Regions from separate parts of the Dorea sp. AF24-7LB genome, predicted to be linked through region 2. Evidence: predicted binding sites of a transcription regulator. Region 2 holds the regulator's gene; the other holds the start of a gene.
What was found. The regulator HrcA, encoded in region 2, represses chaperone genes, less so after heat shock. The targets are predictions, from matches to a motif close to TGTTAGCACTCNNNNNNNNNGAGTGCTAACA.
Positions count from the first base shown of each region.

Region 1 (7,677 bases), on a different contig from region 2:
ACTGGGGGAAAGGCTTATGATTTATGAATATTGGTATGCGGGGATTTCCGGGCTTAACTGTATGAAAAAGAAAAAACTGCGTGAAATTTTAAAGACAGCAGAAATGATTTATTATATAGAAGAAATAAAATTAACAGAACTGGGGATACTGACGGACAGAGAAATCCAGGCACTTATAAAAGCAAAAAAACAGCAGGATATAAAAGAAAAATGGGAGATGCTGGAAGAGAAAAATATCCGTTTTATTCCGTATTTTTCGGAAGAATATCCAGTGCGCCTTAAGAATATTCCGGCGCCTCCATATGCACTCTATGTGAGAGGCAGGCTGCCGGACAGTGACAGACCTGCGGCTGCTTTGGTGGGTGCAAGAAACTGTACGCATTATGGCGAGAGAATGGCATTAGAATATGGAGAAAAGCTGGCAGAAAACGGGATTAGTATTATCAGCGGGATGGCAAGAGGAATTGATGGCGCCGGACAAAGAGGTGCATTAAATGCCGGGGGAATGACATATGGTATATTAGGATGTGGCGTGGATATCTGTTATCCGGGAGAACATCGCGGACTATATCAGGATCTGATCAAAAAAGGCGGTGTGATTTCAGAACAGAGTCCGGGAAGCCCGCCTCTTGCCAGGTACTTTCCTGCGCGTAACCGTATCATCAGCGGGATGGCAGATATCGTACTTGTAATAGAAGCAAAAGAAAAAAGCGGCTCTCTTATTACGGCAGACCAGGCGCTGGAACAGGGGAAGGAAGTTTATGCACTTCCGGGACCTGTAACAAGCCTTTTAAGTCAGGGGTGTCACCGGCTGATCGCGCAGGGTGCAGGGATTTTGCTAAGTCCGGAAGACCTGATGGAAACGATGGGAATTTGTTTGTCAAAAAGCAGACAAAATAAATCATCGGAGAAAAAAGTACTTGAAAGTCCAGAAAATATGGTGTATAGTTGTGTCGGTTTGTTTCCAAAGGGACTTCAGGAGCTTGCGCAGGAGACAAAACTGGCTCCGGAGATACTTATGGAAGAGTTGATAACGCTTGAACTGCAAGGGTTTGTCAAAGAAATATCGAAGAATTATTATGTGAAAATGCGCTGAAAAGCGGGGCGGATTTTATGGAGGAAATCATATATGGCACGTTATCTTGTGATCGTGGAGTCACCGACGAAGGTGAAGACAATTAAAAAATTTTTAGGAAGTAATTATGTAGTCGTAGCGTCTAACGGACATGTGCGCGATCTGCCGAAGAGCCAGCTTGGTGTCGGACCTGAGAATGACTATGAACCAAAGTATATAACAATCCGTGGCAAGGGAGAGATTCTTGCAAATCTTCGAAAAGAAGTGAAAAAAGCAGATAAAGTATATCTTGCAACTGACCCGGACCGCGAAGGAGAAGCGATTTCCTGGCATTTATGCAAAGCCCTGAAACTGGAAAACAAGAAAACGTACCGAATCAGTTTTAATGAGATTACGAAAAACGCAGTCAAAGCATCTCTGAAAAATGCCAGAGAGATTGATATGGATCTGGTAGATGCCCAGCAGGCGAGACGTGTCCTTGACCGCGTGGTTGGATATAAAATCAGCCCGGTACTCTGGGCGAAAGTAAAAAGAGGTTTAAGTGCGGGACGCGTACAGTCTGTAGCACTTCGTATCATTGCTGACCGTGAAGAAGAGATCAATGCATTTATTCCGGAAGAATACTGGAGCCTGGATGCGAATCTGAAAGTCAAAGGTGAGAGAAAACTCCTGAATGCCAAGTTTTACGGAACAGATAAGAAAAAGATGACGATTTCATCCAAAGAGGAACTGGATAAGATTTTAAAAGAATTAGAAGGTGCATCTTATGAAGTCGCTGAGATTAAAAAAGGGGAACGTACAAAGAAAGCACCGGTTCCATTTACAACCAGTACATTACAGCAGGAAGCATCCAAAGCATTGAATTTTGCTACAGGAAAAACGATGCAGATCGCACAGCAGTTGTATGAAGGTGTCGATATCAAAGGAAATGGAACCGTCGGTCTGATCACGTATCTGCGTACCGATTCTACTCGTATTTCAGATGAAGCAGATGCAAATGTACGTGCTTATATCGGAGAACAGTACGGAGAAGAGTATGTTGCAGTTGGAGAAACAAAAGCAAAGACAGGCGGCAAGATCATCCAGGATGCGCATGAGGCGATCCGTCCGACAGATCCGGCAAGAACACCGGCGGCAATCAAAGAATCTCTGACAAGAGATCAGTTCCGTTTGTATCAGCTTATCTGGAAGCGTTTCCTTGCCAGCAGAATGCAGCCGGCAAAATATGAGACAACATCTGTGAAGATCAGTGCAGGAAAATATCGTTTTACAGTAGCTGCTTCCAAGATTGTATTCCAGGGATTCCGACTGGTTTATACAGAAGCAGGAGAAGAGAAAGAAGAAAAATCTGTATTGATGAAAGGGCTGGATATGGATTCAAAGCTCACAAAAGAAAGTTTTGATACGAAGCAGCACTTTACACAGCCACCGGCACATTATACAGAAGCAACACTTGTAAAAGCTCTTGAAGAACTGGGCATTGGACGTCCAAGCACGTATGCACCGACAATTTCAACGATTATTGCCAGAAGATATGTTGCAAAAGAGAACAAGAATCTGTATCTGACAGAACTGGGAGAAGTTGTAGATAATATCATGTTACAGTCCTTCCCAAGCATTGTAGATGTGAATTTTACAGCCAACATGGAAAGCTTGCTTGATGGTGTGGCAGAAGGTAAGGTAAAATGGAAGACGATTATCGAGAACTTCTATCCGGATATTGAAGCCGCAGTGGAAAAGGCACAGAAAGAATTAGAGACAGTCAAGATCGAAGATGAAGTGACTGACGTTGTCTGTGAACAGTGCGGACGCAACATGGTCATCAAATACGGTCCACACGGAAAATTCCTCGCATGTCCGGGATTCCCGGAGTGTAGAAATACAAAGCCTTATCTGGAAAAAATCGGTGTTTCCTGCCCGCTTTGTGGAAAAGATGTTGTGCTCCGTAAGACAAAGAAAGGCAGAAAATATTACGGATGTGAAGACAATCCGGACTGTGAATTTATGTCATGGCAGAAACCGGTTCAGAAAAAGTGTCCGAGATGTGGAAATTATATGGTCGAAAAGGGAAATAAGATCTGTTGTAGTGACGCTCAGTGCGGATATGTAGAAAATAAGAAAAATTCTGATAAATAACAATAATATTCGTTGAATTATAGTGAATTGTATGATAATATAACTTCATAGGATGGAGGAGTGCAAATGAGCGTACAATTATTAGACAAAACTAGAAAAATCAACAAGTTACTTCACAACAATAATTCAAGTAAAGTGGTCTTTAATGATATTTGTGAAGTTCTGACAGAGATTCTGTCATCGAATGTACTGGTGGTCAGCAAAAAAGGAAAAGTTCTCGGAGGAAGCAAATGTACAGGCGTTCCGTATATAGAAGAACTGATCCAGAAGGAAGTAGGCAGACATATTGATGATATGTTAAATGAACGTCTGCTCAGCATTCTTTCGACAAAGGAAAATGTGAATCTTGAGACTCTTGGATTTTCGGAAGAAGCCTCAAAAGGTTATCAGGCTATTATAACTCCAATCGATATCGCAGGAGAGAGACTCGGCACATTATTCATCTATAAGAAAGACGAAGTATATGAGATTGATGATATCATTTTAAGTGAATATGGAACAACAGTTGTTGGTCTTGAGATGCTTCGTTCTGTAAATGAAGAAAGTGCGGAGGAAACAAGAAAAGAACACATTGTACAGTCAGCCATCAGCACACTTTCTTATTCTGAACTGGAAGCGATCATTCATATTTTTGATGAACTGGATGGTACAGAAGGAATCCTGGTTGCAAGCAAGATTGCAGACCGTGTAGGAATCACTCGTTCTGTGATCGTGAATGCGCTTCGCAAGTTTGAGAGTGCCGGAGTTATTGAATCCAGATCTTCCGGTATGAAGGGAACTTATATCAAAGTTGTGAATGATTATGTATTTACGGAACTGGATAAGATCAAAGCAGAGCGCAACAATTAAGATGAAGTATAAGGGTATCGGGAGACTGGTACCCTTTTCTTTGATTGAAGATGAGATGAATTTTACTGGAGGATATAATGGAAAAATTTCAGGACGATACGGTGAAACTCGAGATGATAAAAACGATTCTTGACGGGGGATATTTTAACGATAATATCTATCTGTGTAAGATGATTAAGTATAATGAAGAAGAGGAATGCATATATCTGTTAACGGGGAAGACGGAACTGTCAGAATTTTCTTTGGACAGTATCTATGAGTGCACGATGACGGATGAGGAAGAAGAGGTCAAATGCAGAGGAAAGATTGTCGAACGGTACTGGGATAAGAGAGGAAAAGTACTTGTTTTCCATGTGGAAAATGGATTTTATAAAAATACTGTAAACTAAACAAAGGCGGTTGACAAAATATTAAGAGAGTGCTATTTTATATCTAGAGTTTCTTAGCACTCTCTTTTTTCGAGTGCTAACAAAATAAATAAGTATATCATTTAAGGAGGAATAAATATGAAATTAGTACCATTAGGAGACAGAGTTGTATTAAAACAGTTGGTTGCAGAAGAGACAACAAAATCAGGAATCGTAATTCCTGGACAGTCTAAAGAAAAACCACAGCAGGCAGAGATCGTTGCTGTAGGACCTGGTGGAACAGTTGACGGAAAAGAAGTGAAGATGAATGTCACTGTAGGACAGAAAGTTATTTATTCTAAATACGCAGGAACATCTGTAGAGCTTGATGATGAAGAATATATTATCGTAAAACAGGACGATATCCTTGCAATTTGTGAGTAAGATGTAGATGTAAGAAGAGAAACAAAGATTATAGGAGGCATTTGATCATGGCAAAGGAAATTAAATATGGCGCAGAAGCAAGAGCAGCATTAGAAGAAGGAGTTAATAAGCTGGCTGATACAGTCAGAGTTACGTTAGGACCAAAAGGACGTAACGTAGTTCTTGACAAATCTTTCGGAGCACCGCTTATTACTAATGATGGTGTTACAATTGCAAAAGAAATTGAATTAGAAGATGCATTTGAGAATATGGGTGCACAGCTTATCAAAGAAGTTGCATCTAAGACAAATGATGTTGCCGGAGATGGTACAACAACAGCTACAGTACTTGCACAGGCAATGGTACATGAAGGAATGAAGAACCTGGCAGCAGGAGCAAACCCGATCATCCTTAGAAAAGGAATGAAGAAAGCAACAGACAAAGCAGTTGAGACGATCGCTAAAATGTCCAGCAAAGTAAAAGACAAAGATCAGATCGCAAAAGTTGCAGCTATTTCTGCAAGTGATGAAGAAGTTGGAAAGATGGTTGCAGATGCAATGGAAAAAGTTTCCAATGACGGGGTTATCACAATTGAAGAATCCAAGACTATGAAGACAGAACTTGACCTTGTAGAAGGTATGCAGTTTGACCGTGGATATGTATCTGCATATATGGCTACAGATATGGATAAGATGGAAGCAAATCTGGATGATCCATATATCTTGATCACAGACAAGAAGATTTCTAACATTCAGGAGATCCTGCCAGTTCTGGAGCAGATCGTACAGTCCGGAGCAAGACTCCTGATCGTTGCAGAAGATATTGAAGGTGAGGCTCTTACAACACTGATTGTAAACAAACTGCGTGGAACATTCAATGTAGTAGGTGTTAAAGCGCCTGGATATGGTGACAGAAGAAAAGAGATGTTAAAAGATCTTGCAATTCTGACAGGCGGTCAGGTAATTTCAGAAGAACTCGGTATGGAATTGAAAGATACAACACTGGATCAGCTTGGACGTGCAAAATCTGTAAAAGTTCAGAAAGAAAATACAGTTATCGTTGATGGATGCGGAGACAAACAGGCAATCGCAGACCGTGTAGCACAGATCAAAGCACAGATTGAAGAGACAACATCTGATTTCGACAGAGAGAAACTGCAGGAGAGACTTGCAAAACTTGCAGGCGGTGTAGCAGTTATCCGTGTAGGTGCTGCAACTGAGACTGAGATGAAAGAAGCAAAACTTCGTATGGAAGATGCACTTGCAGCAACAAGAGCAGCCGTAGAAGAAGGAATCATTGCAGGTGGCGGATCTGCTTATATTCACTGTGCAAAAGAAGTTGCCAAGATCGTTGCTGATTTGGATGGTGATGAGAAGACAGGTGCGAATGTTGTACTGAAAGCTCTGGAAGCTCCACTGCTCCGCATCGCTGCAAATGCAGGACTGGAAGGCGCAGTAATCATTAATAAAGTATATGAGTCAGAACCAGGAATCGGATTTGATGCATTAGCTGAGGAATATGTAGACATGGTTGAACATGGTATCCTTGATCCGGCTAAGGTAACAAGAAGTGCTCTGCAGAATGCAACAAGTGTTGCATCTACACTGCTGACAACAGAGTCCGTTGTTGCTAATATCAAAGAAGAGACACCGGCTATGCCTGCAGGTGCAGGTGCCGGAATGGGCATGATGTAAGAAAAAGTTAAGAAAACTCCCTGCATGGGGAGTTTTCTTTTTTCTTGTTTTTGTGCTACAATAGACACATTGAGAAAAGCGGAGGATGTAAGACATGAATGACATATGTACAGAACAGCTTATTAAAAGGAAGAAAAGCAAAGGTCAGTGGTTTCTGGAAGGAATGGTGCTTGCAGCGACTTTACTGAGTGTATATGGTGTCGTACATTGTCTTTTTTTTATAGTGCTTACAGTTATATTACTTGTAATGGATATATATTTGTATCTGGAATTTGATGCAGAATATGAATATTTATTTGTGAATGGGGAACTGGATGTTGACAAGATCATACATAAGTCGAGAAGAAGACGAATCTGTACAATAAAGTTAGAAGAAATAGAGGTCCTGGCTCCATTTGGAACAGGTGAACTCAGACAGTACCAGCGGGCAAAGAAAAGCGATTATAGCTCGGGCAGACGCAATGATCAGACTTATGTGCTAGTTGTTTCCAGGGCAGGAGAATTAAGAAAAATTATTTTTGAACCGAATCAGACGATTGTAGACGGGTATGCCGGAATGATTCCGGGAAAAGTTACATACAAATCTGCAAAATAGTCAGAAAAATGTATTTTGTATGTATAAAAAAACAAGTTGACAAACGATAGCAAAGTTCGTTATGATACCAGTTAATTATAGGAAAGAGCAAAACGGAGTTTTTACCCCGATAAGCTATAAATAAGGATAAGAGTGAAAGGAGTTTACCATGGGAAAAATTATTGGAGAAGGAATTACATTTGATGACGTGCTGCTTGTACCGGCATATTCTGAGGTGATTCCAAATCAAGTAGATTTATCCACGTATTTAACAAAAAATATTAAATTGAATATACCGATGATGAGTGCAGGTATGGATACGGTTACAGAACACCGTATGGCAATTGCAATGGCTCGTCAGGGTGGAATTGGTATCATTCATAAGAATATGACGATCGAGCAGCAGGCAGAGGAAGTTGATAAAGTAAAACGTTCTGAGAACGGTGTTATCACGGATCCATTTTATCTGTCTCCGGAACATACGTTGGAAGATGCCAATAATTTAATGGCAAAATTCCGCATTTCAGGTGTACCAATTACAGAAAACGGAAAACTGGTAGGCATTATCACGAACCGTGA
Region 1 covers NZ_QUFR01000003.1:112,624-120,300, reverse strand. Annotated here, with positions in the region: gene DWY31_RS04615 (YifB family Mg chelatase-like AAA ATPase) at 1-20, shown strand, start outside; gene dprA (DNA-processing protein DprA) at 17-1,096, shown strand; gene topA (type I DNA topoisomerase) at 1,130-3,211, shown strand; gene codY (GTP-sensing pleiotropic transcriptional regulator CodY) at 3,278-4,060, shown strand; gene DWY31_RS04595 (hypothetical protein) at 4,138-4,449, shown strand; gene DWY31_RS04590 (co-chaperone GroES) at 4,567-4,851, shown strand; gene groL (chaperonin GroEL) at 4,899-6,524, shown strand; gene DWY31_RS04580 (DUF6106 family protein) at 6,619-7,119, shown strand; gene guaB (IMP dehydrogenase) at 7,268-7,677, shown strand, end outside.
Region 1: a site for HrcA is predicted at 4,501-4,531, ahead of DWY31_RS04590 (co-chaperone GroES). Genes of this name have one in related genera too.

Region 2 (7,677 bases):
ATCCGGAAATTATCTGTTATCATTGATCAATAATGTGCTGGATATTTCCAAAATTGAATCCGGAAAAGTAAAGATTACAAAAGAACCATTTTCTATTTCGGCACTTGTACAGGAAATCTGGCTGTTAGGATCCGGACAGGCGGAAAATAAAAATCTGGAGTTTCAGGTGAAAATAGATGAAACGCTGCCGGAATATATAAACGGGGATGCTTTACATATGAAACAGATTATGCTGAATCTGATCAGTAACGCTGTGAAATACACGGAGAACGGTTCTATTGTATTCCAGGTGGAAAGATGTGGCGAAAAGATCCGTTTTTCTGTGAAAGATACCGGATATGGCATAGAGAAAGAAGCAATGAATACGTTATTTGATGCATTTGCCAGAGTGGATGTGAAAAAATACAGAAATATTGAAGGAAGCGGTCTGGGGCTGGCAATTGTCAGAGAACTCTGCCGGGAGATGGATGGAAAGGTTGAAGTACAAAGTGAAGTCGGGACAGGGAGCAGATTTACGGTAACATTTCCTCTGGAAGAGGCAGGAAAACAAAAATCCGGAGAATGGCATCCAAGGAAAGAAAAAGAAGAAAAGCATGCGAGCACTTTTGTTGCACCGGATGCAAAGGTTCTTATTGTGGATGACAGGGAAGAGAACCTGCGAGTGATCTGTTCACTGTTAAAACATACCAAGATCCGCACAGATACAGCAGTGAGTGGCTCGGAATGTATCGAGAAAGTCAGAAAAGGAAATTATCATATGATATTTCTTGATTATATGATGCCGGAAATGGATGGGCTGGAAACATTTCGGCGTATGAAGGAGATGGAAATCCGTGTTCCGGTGATCGCACTGACGGCAGATGTTACAAGTGGAATCCAGCAGATGTTTGAAAAAGAAGGATTTGCCGCTTATTTATCAAAACCGATTCGCTGGGAGAGAATGGAAGAGCTGCTTCTGGCTTATCTGCCGGATATACTGGTTACAAAAAGCAGCCGAAAAGAATGGAAAATATCAGGAAAAGATTACAACCGGCTGAAAGCACAGCTGCAAGTCTGTGAGATCCAGATGGAAAAAGGACTGCATTTACTGGATGGAAATATATATCAATATGCAAAATTGATAGAATTTTTTACAGATTATTATGAACCGAATCGCAGGCAGATGGAGAAAATGGAAAAAGCACTGAAATATGCAGATACAGAAAAGAAAAGGACGGAGATCCTGATGGCACTGACCGGTGAAATGCATACACTGAAAAGCAATGCAAAAGCAATTGGCGCAGGAGAACTCTCAGAGCTGGCACAGGCGATGGAAGTGCATGGCAAAGAAATGGATGCGGATTATTTCAAATATGCAATGCCGCTTCTTTATCTGGAATGGGAGAGAACGGTAAAAGGAGCCAGACAGTTCCGGAAAGAAATAGTGCAGCTCATACCGCAGAGAGAAAACGAAGAAGCAGAGAGTACCATAGCAGATATAAACCGGAAAGAAACCTATGAAAAAGCATTACGTGAAGCATTGATGCGTTATCAGGGGAAGGAAGCTTCCACCTGGAATCAAAAGCTGCTGGACACAGAAAATGATCCGGAGAGAAGAAAGCTGTTGGAACAGATCGGACAGAAAATCCGCGAGCTGGATTTTGAAGAAGCAGAGAGTATTTTCAGAAAGTGGAAGGAGGAACACTGATGGAGAAAAAACATGTATTGGTCGTGGATGACGATCTGATTTTATTAAAGACAGCAGAAGAGATTCTGTCAGAATTTTACAGTGTCAGTGTAGCCAAAGCCGGGAGCCAGGCGATTGCACTTCTGGAAAAAGGCGTGATCCCGGATCTGATCCTTCTGGATATTGCTATGCCTGGAATGGATGGATATGAGACACTAAATGAGATGAAGAAGATTCCGGCGGCAGGCAGTGTGCCGATTATTTTCCTGACCGGATTTTCCGATGCAGATTATGAAGTGCGCGGATTAAAATCCGGCGCGGTAGATTATATTGTGAAACCATTTGTGAAAGAAGTACTGCTTGCAAGAGTGGAACGCCATTTACAATATGAAGAAGGACGGGCCAGAGAAGAACGAACGGAAGAAATAAAGGAGAATGAAACGTATAAAAAGATGCAGGAAGTGTTAAGCCCAATCGAGTGGAAGATTGCGCAGGCAATTGCAAAAGGGATGGACAACCGGGAGATTGCGGCGGAATATCATTATTCTTATGGTTATGTGAAAAATGTAATTACCCGTATATTTTCAAAACTTGAGGTGGAGAAAAGAAGAGATCTGCGGAAAATGTTTGAAGGATAGGGGATGTTCGGTTGTGTTTTACATAGAAAAAGGCTATAATAGAGGAAATATATAACCACGCAGGAGGAATGCAAAATGAAAATTTTTGACACAGTAAACAAAGCAGAAGTAGAAGTAAATGGAACAGACGGACTGGTTCAGCTTATGAAAGACGGCCGTCAGGTAGATCTTTATCTGAAAGAGAAGAAATCTGATGAAGACGGATACATGAGCTGGGATGTAGAACACTGGTCAAGTGTAGATGGTAAAAGATTTATCCGCTGCTATTCATTAGAGGGACGTGTATTAAGTGAGTCTACAGGACATAATATCTATGATCTGGCAAATGATTTCAAACCGGAAGAGGCTGCAAAAGTAGAACTGAGCTAGACTGTTTTAAAGCGTTTGAAAAGAATCTAAAAAAATAATAAATACTGTTGACAAACAGAAAAAGGAGTGCTACATTAATAGTCGAAAGATGTTAGCACTCCTTTTTAATGAGTGCTAACAAAGAAAAATCCGAAAGGAGGAGAGCTGATGTTAGAAGAACATGGACTGAGTGATCGTAAGCTTAAGATTTTACATGCGATTATACAGACTTATCTAGAGAGTGGCGAGCCGGTCGGATCGAGAACCATTTCCAAATATACGGATTTGAATTTAAGTTCAGCAACGATCCGTAATGAGATGGCGGATCTGGAAGAACTTGGTTATATCATACAGCCACATACATCGGCAGGTCGTATTCCTTCGGATAAAGGCTACAGATTATATGTAGATATGCTGATGCAGGAGAAGGAGCAGGAACTGAATGATATGCAGGATCAGATGCTTCAGAAAGCAGATAAGATGGATCAGCTTCTGAAACAGGCAGCCAAAGTTTTAGCGAACAATACGAATTACGCAACGATGGTTTCCACTCCGATGAACAATTCCAATAAGATCAAGTTCCTCCAGTTGTCTATGGTGGATGAAGAACAGGTGATCGCGGTAATTGTTCTCGGCGGCAATGTGATTAAGAACAAGCTCATTCATCTGGAAGAACCGCTCAGCAATGAGAACCTGCTGAAGCTGAATATGCTTTTGAATACAACACTCAATGGTATGTCCATTGAGGAGATCAATTTAGGACTGATCGCAAGACTCAAAGAGCAGGCAGGTATTCACAGCGTGGTGATTGGCAATGTACTGGATGCAGTCGCAGATACGATACAGGTCGATGAAGATATGCAGATCTATACAAGTGGTGCGACGAACATTTTTAAATATCCAGAGCTCAGCGATAAGCAGAGCGCTCAGGATATCATCAGTGCATTTGAAGAAAAACAACAGCTTACAGAGCTTGTAACCCAGACACTTTCTCATGAAGAGAATACAGGAATCCAGGTTTATATCGGTGATGAAGCACCGGTACAGAACATGAAGGACTGCAGTGTCGTGACCGCAACCTATGAATTAGGCGAGGGCATGAAGGGAACGATAGGCATTATCGGACCGAAGCGGATGGATTATGAGCATGTTTTAAAATCTATGAAGCGTCTCCAGACAGAACTGGATCAGATGTTTCATAAGAATGAATAAGAAAGGTGGAAGTACCCTTGGAAGATAACAAAGAAAAGAGCCAGGAAGAGATGGTAAAGGAAGCTGTGGAGGAAGCAAAGAAGACAGCTGAAGCCACTAAAGAAGAGGCAGCCGAAGACGAAGCGAAGGAAGCAGAGACAGAGGGCAGCAAAGAATCCGATACAGAAGAGAAGAAATCCGGCAAGAAGTTATTTGGAAAGAAGGATAAGAAAGATAAAAAAGACGAGAAGATTGAGGAACTGACTGACAGACTCACTCGTCAGATGGCAGAGTTTGATAACTTCCGCAAACGTACAGAGAAGGAGAAATCCCAAATGTACGAAGTTGGTGCGAAAGATATCATAGAGAAGATTCTTCCGGTTGTAGACAATTTCGAAAGAGGTCTGGATGCAGTGAAGGAAGAAGACAAAGAAGATCCATTTATCCAGGGAATGGAGAAGGTTTACAAACAACTGATGACAACACTGGAAGGAATCGAGGTGAAACCTATCGAAGCGGTAGGTCAGGAATTTGACCCGAATCTTCACAATGCGGTTATGCATGTGGAAGATGAGAATCTCGGTGAGAATATCATTGCCGAAGAATTCCAAAAAGGTTATATGTATCGTGACTCTGTAGTGAGACACAGTATGGTAAAAGTAGCAAATTAGAATTTATTTAGAAATAGAACAGGAGGACAATTATTATGGGTAAAATCATTGGTATTGACTTAGGTACAACAAACAGCTGTGTAGCCGTAATGGAAGGTGGACAGCCAACAGTTATCGCTAACACAGAAGGTGCAAGAACTACACCGTCAGTAGTAGCATTTACAAAAACAGGAGAGCGTCTTGTAGGTGAACCTGCAAAACGTCAGGCAGTTACAAACGCAGAGAGAACAATCTCTTCTATCAAGAGAGAGATGGGATCTGATTATAAAGTAACTGTAGATGAGAAGAAATATTCTCCGCAGGAGATTTCAGCAATGATCCTTCAGAAATTAAAAGCAGATGCAGAAGGATATCTTGGAGAAAAAGTAACAGAAGCTGTTATCACAGTACCTGCTTACTTCAACGATGCTCAGCGTCAGGCTACAAAAGATGCCGGTAAGATCGCAGGACTTGATGTAAAACGTATCATCAACGAGCCTACGGCAGCAGCACTTGCTTACGGACTTGACAATGAGAATGAACAGAAGATTATGGTATATGACCTTGGTGGTGGTACATTCGATGTATCCGTAATCGAGATTGGTGACGGTGTTATCGAGGTATTATCTACAGCAGGTAACAACAGACTTGGTGGAGATGACTTTGACCAGAAGATCACAGATTACATGATCGCAGAATTCAAGAAACAGGAAGGTGTAGACTTATCTACAGATAAGATGGCACTGCAGAGATTAAAAGAAGCAGCTGAGAAAGCGAAGAAAGAACTTTCTTCTGCAACAACCACAAATATCAACCTGCCATTCATCACAGCTACAGCAGAGGGACCGAAACATTTTGATATGAACCTCACAAGAGCTAAATTTGATGAACTGACACACGACCTTGTGATGAAGACATCTGAGCCGGTTCAGAGAGCATTATCTGATGCTGGTATCACAGCTTCTGAGCTTGGTCAGGTACTGCTGGTTGGTGGATCTACACGTATCCCGGCTGTACAGGAAGAAGTAAAACGTCTGACAGGAAAAGAGCCTAGCAAATCTCTGAACCCAGATGAGTGTGTAGCACTTGGTGCTTCTGTTCAGGGTGGTAAACTTGCAGGAGATACAGGCGCAGGCGACATCCTTCTTCTGGATGTAACTCCACTGTCACTGTCTATCGAGACAATGGGTGGTGTAGCTACAAGACTGATCGAGAGAAATACAACAATCCCGACAAAGAAGAGCCAGATCTTCTCTACAGCAGCAGATAACCAGACAGCCGTTGATATCAACGTTGTACAGGGTGAGAGACAGTTTGCTAAAGACAACAAGTCCCTCGGACAGTTCAGACTGGATGGAATCGCACCGGCTCCGCGTGGAGTACCGCAGATCGAAGTTACATTCGATATCGATGCAAATGGTATCGTAAATGTATCTGCAAAAGATCTTGGAACAGGAAAAGAGCAGCATATCACAATCACAGCAGGATCTAACATGTCTGATGAAGATATTGATAAAGCTGTAAAAGAAGCTGCTGCATTTGAAGCACAGGATAAGAAACGTAAAGAAGGAATCGATACAAAGAACGAAGCAGATGCATTCGTATTCCAGACAGAGAAAGCATTGTCTGAAGCTGGAGACAAACTGGATGCAGCTGACAAAGCAGCAGTAGAAGCTGACTGCAAAGCACTGAAAGATCTGCTTGAGAAGGCAAATACAGAAGAGATGACAGATGCTCAGATCGCTGAGATTAAAGCAGCAAAAGAAAAACTGACAGAGAGTGCTCAGAAACTCTTCACAAAGATGTATGAGCAGGCAGGAGCTGCAGCTGGCGCACAGGGAGCTGATCCGAACATGGGAACAGGTGCACAGGGAGCAGGTCCGGCACCGGAAGGATTCCAGGGAGACGACGTAGTAGACGGAGATTATAAAGAAGTATAAGACCTGGTAAGATAGGTTGTTCTGTGTGTCCGGTGTAAGCCGGGCACACAGAACTTCTTTCTGTTTCACAGTATCCGTAAGAAGCTGTCAGTGGCAGGTGCTTACAGGTACAGGAAAGGCAGATTAGATTTACAGTGGAAAGGGATAAGAGATGGCAGAATCAAAGAGAGATTATTATGAAGTGCTTGGCGTAAGCAGAGATGCAGATGAAGCCACAATTAAAAAAGCATACAGAAAAGTCGCTAAAAAATACCATCCTGATATGAATCCTGGTGATGCAGAGGCGGAAAAGAAATTCAAAGAAGCATCGGAAGCCTATGCGGTACTGAGCGATGCAGACAAACGTCGCCAGTACGACCAGTACGGTCATGCAGCCTTTGAAGGTGGCGCAGGCGGAGCCGGTGGATTCGGCGGATTTGATTTTAACGGCGCAGATTTCAGTGACATTTTCGGAGATATGTTTGGTGATCTGTTTGGAGGCGGCCGAAGAGGCGGTCGTGCCAGTCAGGGACCTATGAAAGGTGCAAACATCCGCAAGAGTGTCAGAATTACATTTGAAGAAGCAGTGTTTGGCTGTGAAAAAGAGTTGGATGTTGTATTAAAAGATTCATGTCCGAAATGTAATGGAACAGGTGCAAAACCGGGAACATCCCCGGAGACATGTTCAAAATGTGGAGGAAAAGGTCAGGTTGTTTATACACAGCAGTCCTTCTTCGGAACAGTACAGAATGTACAGACCTGTCCGGACTGTCACGGAACCGGTAAAATCATCCGTGAGAAGTGTTCAGGCTGCGGTGGAACCGGTTATGTTTCCAACAGAAAGAAAATATCTGTATCCATTCCGGCAGGTATTGACAATGGACAGAGTGTAAGAATCCGTGAAAAAGGAGAACCGGGCGTGAACGGCGGACCAAGAGGAGATCTTCTGGTAGAAGTGGTTGTATCCAGACATCCGATCTTCCAGCGGCAGGATATGCATATTTTTTCTACGGTACCGATTTCATTCGCACAGGCAGCACTTGGTGCAGATGTGAAGATCAAGACCGTAGACGGAGATGTGATCTACACTGTAAAACCGGGAACCAAGACCGGTACAAAAGTACGTCTCAAAGGCAAGGGAGTTCCTTCTATCCGAAGTGCAAGCATCCGTGGCGATCATTATGTAACACTGGTGATCCAGACACCGGAACATTTAAGTGCAGAAGCGAAAGAAGCACTCCGCAAGTTCGATGAGCTTTCCGGCA
Region 2 covers NZ_QUFR01000007.1:41,245-48,921, reverse strand. Annotated here, with positions in the region: gene DWY31_RS08605 (hybrid sensor histidine kinase/response regulator) at 1-1,687, shown strand, start outside; gene DWY31_RS08600 (response regulator transcription factor) at 1,687-2,304, shown strand; gene DWY31_RS08595 (hypothetical protein) at 2,380-2,673, shown strand; gene hrcA (heat-inducible transcriptional repressor HrcA) at 2,821-3,864, shown strand; gene grpE (nucleotide exchange factor GrpE) at 3,882-4,514, shown strand; gene dnaK (molecular chaperone DnaK) at 4,550-6,433, shown strand; gene dnaJ (molecular chaperone DnaJ) at 6,585-7,677, shown strand, end outside.